2 regions of the Neobacillus pocheonensis genome follow, and region 1 is predicted to be linked to the other one. Evidence: riboswitches for the same ligand, from Rfam matches in the RefSeq annotation. Region 1 holds a riboswitch; the other holds the start of a gene.
What was found. Region 1 has a riboswitch for FMN ahead of ABES02_RS25545 (ECF transporter S component). Riboswitches for the same ligand answer to the same signal wherever they lie in the genome.
Positions count from the first base shown of each region.

Region 2: another riboswitch for FMN. It lies ahead of ribE (riboflavin synthase); the one in region 1 lies ahead of ABES02_RS25545 (ECF transporter S component).

Region 1 is NZ_JBCNAD010000058.1:25,493-27,699, reverse strand. It holds gene ABES02_RS25550 (peptidoglycan DD-metalloendopeptidase family protein) at 1-615, shown strand, start outside; FMN riboswitch at 719-850, shown strand; gene ABES02_RS25545 (ECF transporter S component) at 1,017-1,583, shown strand; gene ABES02_RS25540 (ferredoxin) at 1,701-1,949, opposite strand; gene ABES02_RS25535 (helix-turn-helix domain-containing protein) at 2,196-2,207, shown strand, end outside.
Region 2 is NZ_JBCNAD010000048.1:30,095-32,301, forward strand. It holds gene ABES02_RS24780 (bifunctional 3,4-dihydroxy-2-butanone-4-phosphate synthase/GTP cyclohydrolase II) at 1-698, opposite strand, end outside; gene ribE (riboflavin synthase) at 711-1,370, opposite strand; FMN riboswitch at 1,494-1,639, opposite strand; gene ABES02_RS24790 (GyrI-like domain-containing protein) at 1,733-2,197, opposite strand.

The sequences.
Region 1 (2,207 bases):
ATGAAGGAACATTGGATTTGGCCAGCGGATGGAGTTATCTCTGATACATACGGAACAAGACAAGGAAAACATAAAGGCATTGACATTGCTGGGAAAATGGAAACACCAATACTTGCAGTGGATGATGGGGTTGTAATCAAATCTTATTTTTCGAATACATACGGAAATGTAGTGTTTATAATACATCCAAGTAGGATTGTAACAGTTTATGCGCATTTAAATAGGCGTAATGTTTTTGTTGGCCAAAATATAAAGCAAGGTGATGTCCTAGGCAAAATGGGGAAAACCGGACAAGCCACTGGAATCCATCTTCATTTTGAAACCCATGAGTTAGAGTGGAGATATGATAAGAAATATGCCATCAATCCAGAGAGGCTTTTAGGAAAAGCAGATGTGGGGGAAACGGTTCAAGGTGGAATTGCCAGCATGGGCAGGGGGGTTTTAGAGGCAAGCACACATGCAAAACCGGTGATAACTGAACAGTATGTTGTGAAACAAGGGGATACATTGTTTTCAATCTCTAAAAAAAATAATGTTTCTGTGGATAGAATAAAGCAAATCAACCATTTACGGTCAGATATGATTAGACCGAAACAAATATTAATAATTGAATAAGTAGCTATTTGACCCGTAACTTTTTTCGTTTACGGGTTTTGTAATTTTTATCACTTAACAAAATACCATTTCTCAAGTATAATAATTTTATAATTTCATATCGATCTATCTTCGGGGCAGGGTGAAATTCCCGATCGGCGGTATTAGAGTAATACTCTTAAGCCCGCGAGCCTTTTTGGCAGGATTTGGTGCGATTCCAAAGCCGACAGTATAGTCTGGATGGGAGAAGATAGAGGTTCTGCAAACATTCAAAAATAATTGTTTTTCGAGTGTTTATTAAGCATGCCTTTGTTCTCCCTCAAGTGATTTTACTTGGGGGATTTTTATATACAGGGCATCTGTTGCTGAACCTCTCTTCCTAACGTGATGGATCAAAAAAAGGAGAGAGGAAGTTGAAGAAAATGAAAAGAACAAACGTTAAAGCACTTGTATCAATTGGAATGCTGAGCAGTATAGCCTATTTATTAATGCTCATTTATTTTCCACTGCCACTATTCCCAAATTTCTTGTCTGTGGATTTCAGTGATATCCCAGCATTGATTGCAGCATTAATTTTTGGACCGATTGCAGGAATTGTAGTTGAGTTTCTCAAAAATGTACTTAATTATTTTGCGACAGGCAGTCCTTCAGGGATACCGGTAGGACATATCGCCAATTTTCTTTCAGGAATTATGTTTATCCTGCCTACCTATTTTGTATATAACAAGATAAAAACTAGAAAAGGCATGACAATAGCTTTAGTCTTCGGAACGATTACAATGGCAATTATGATGAGTATCTTAAATTACTTTATCATTTTACCAGCCTACACAGCTCTAATGGGTTTTCCAGATATGCGCAATGTGGTGGTGCCAGGTATCTTACCGTTTAATATTGTAAAAGGTGTCATGATGTCCGTCATCTTTATGTTGATGTTCATTAAGATGCAAGCATGGATTAATAAGTTGACAATCGTGAAAAACGCATAAATTGAAATAAAGGCAACCTGAGTGAAATCTGGTTGCCTTTATTTGTGAAAAATGTAAAAACCCTCACCTATCATTAGGCAAGGGCTAGTAGCTTAAGAATATATTTTTGACAAAATATTATTCAAATTTAGTTGGATTACCATCAAATGCCTCGTCAGCAACCTTAATGGAATCAGTAGGGCAGCCTTCAAATGCATCCATCATGTCATCGATTAATACATCTGGAATTTCAACGATACCTTCATTATCGTCAAGAGTTACGAATGCAATGCCTTCATCATCGTAATCGTAAATATCTGGTGCTGCTGCGCCACATGCGCCGCATGCGATGCATGTTTCCTTGTCAACAATTGTGTACTTTGCCATGAAAAAAAACCTCCCAGTAATATAACAAAAATTATTCCATAGTATATGGAAACGCATTACTCATATCTATTGTAAAACTGTATGAGTAACTTTTCAATAGAAAAATCGTTTTAAATAAATCGGTTTGCATTTTTTGTCTCTACCAACACTTTTACATTTTGGAACAACATGTTTCGACGTTTCATGTTAAAATAAGAAAGAAAAATAGGAACATTGTCGATACCTTTTGAAAAAGTGGTGGGTGGGATGAATCATTTT
Region 2 (2,207 bases), on a different contig from region 1:
TGCTCTCTATGATCGATGACATTTGTGTAACCGACCGCCCTAAAGTCACCATATTCCGTAGGCAAACTAATTTCAACTTCACGGTTAATTAGATTATCTTTTTTGTTTCGGTATTCAATTAAGTCTTTGATTGTAATCATTTTCACGTTAAGTTGATCGGCAATTTTCCGAAGCTGCGGCACGCGCGCCATCGTTCCGTCCTCATTCATAATTTCGCAAATGACTCCGGCCGGTTTTGCGCCGCAAAGTCTCGCAAGATCAACTGCCGCTTCTGTATGGCCTGTTCTCCTGAGGACTCCGCCCTTTTTAGCGATGAGTGGAAAAATATGTCCCGGCCGTTTAAAATCAGCAGGTTTTGATTCTGGATCCAGCATACTAAGGACAGTTGCTGAACGCTCAAATGCCGAAATACCAGTAGTTGAAAATTTGTGATCAACGCTTACCGTAAAGGCGGTGCCATGTGGGTCCGTGTTTTTTGAAACCATCGGAAATAACTCTAGCTTTTGCGCTATCTCTTCTTCGATTGGAACGCAGATGAGTCCTCTACCATGAGTAGCCATAAGATTAATGACGTCCGGTGTTGCGTATTCAGCGAGAGAAATAAAATCCCCTTCATTTTCCCGATCCTCGTCATCACAAACAATAATAACCTTACCTTCTTTTAAATCGGATAAAGCTGCTTCTATCGTATCAAACACGGCAAATCCCTCCTAGAAAAACCCGTTTTCTTCCAAATATTTTGCAGTGATTCCCTCACTACTTTTTTGCTGCTTATTATTTTTCATTCCATTAATAAAGTGTCCCACATACTTCCCAATCATGTCGCATTCCAAGTTAACAATATCCCCTGACCCTTTTTGCCCCAAAATGGATTCACCTAGAGTATGAGGGATTAAGGATAATGTAAAACCATTCTCGGAAACTGCAAAGACGGTAAGACTTGTCCCGTCAATGGCTATTGACCCTTTTACAATCACGTATCTCATTAATTCATGGTCAGCCTCAATTTCATAATAAACAGCATTTTCAATGGCTTTCTTGCTCTTGATAATCCCCGTTCCATCGATATGACCTGAAACAAAATGACCTCCAAACCTTCCTCCCGCGGCCATTGCCCTTTCAAGGTTGACCTTTGAACCACGTTTTACCATATTTAAACTCGATGCCTTAACGGTTTCTGGCATCACGTCAACAGTAAAGCGATTGCCAGTAAAAGAGGTTACAGTAAGGCACACCCCGTTAACCGCAATACTGTCACCAAGATGGACGTCCTCAAGGATTCTTCTCGACTCAATGGTAAGAACAAAGGACTCACCCGTCCGCTGGATATTCGAAATTGTCCCTATTTCTTCAACGATTCCGGTAAACATAACGACTTCTCCTTTATAAAGGAATAAAAAAGACCCTGAAGTTAATCGCTTCAGGGTCACTTTAATGACAATAGGAAAGTAAGGCTTAGAATTAGGCAGATTTCACCCTATTCATAATCCTGTTTTTTCCTTCTCCCATCCAGACTTTAACTGTCGGCCCTGGAATTTCACCAGATCCACCGCTTAACTTAACGTTAATCGGGTCACGGACTAAGAAGCATTGCTTCATCACCGCCGGTTAGGAATTTCACCTTACCCCGAAGGAATTATTAAAATATACCTTTAATAGTAGTATACTTTAATCCAAGAGTAAAGGAAAAGCACTCCTATTATCAGAAATATTCTGGATTGGCCTTTTATTTTCAAAAGGTCTTTACAGGTAAATAGATATCAAAATGTAGATTTCCAATACCATTCTGCTGTTTATGCTCTTCTTTGTAGACTTCCAAACTTAACGCATGATGATCCAGTTCATACCCGTACTCTTCCATCCATAAAAACAGTTGATGGTATGTATTTTCGACTTCCTCAGGTTTGCCCTTATGAGTCCCGACCACATAATTTTTCCTTGGAATCGTAAATCCAACCATACCTTCAGGAATTTCATCAATCTTTTCGACAGGTTTTGTTACATAGTAGGTAATCTCTGTTTCCCTGCTATGAAACGGAGCAATGAATACTGGCTCCTCTGTCTGATGGGATATCTCACTTAATCGATTCTCCATTACCTTAAAAAGATTTGGAATGTTATGTGTTTCAGAGTATGTGCCATTCCAAGAAATCCCAACCACTTTCAGTTCCTCTTTTTCTACGACTTGGATACCCAAGCTTATCCCC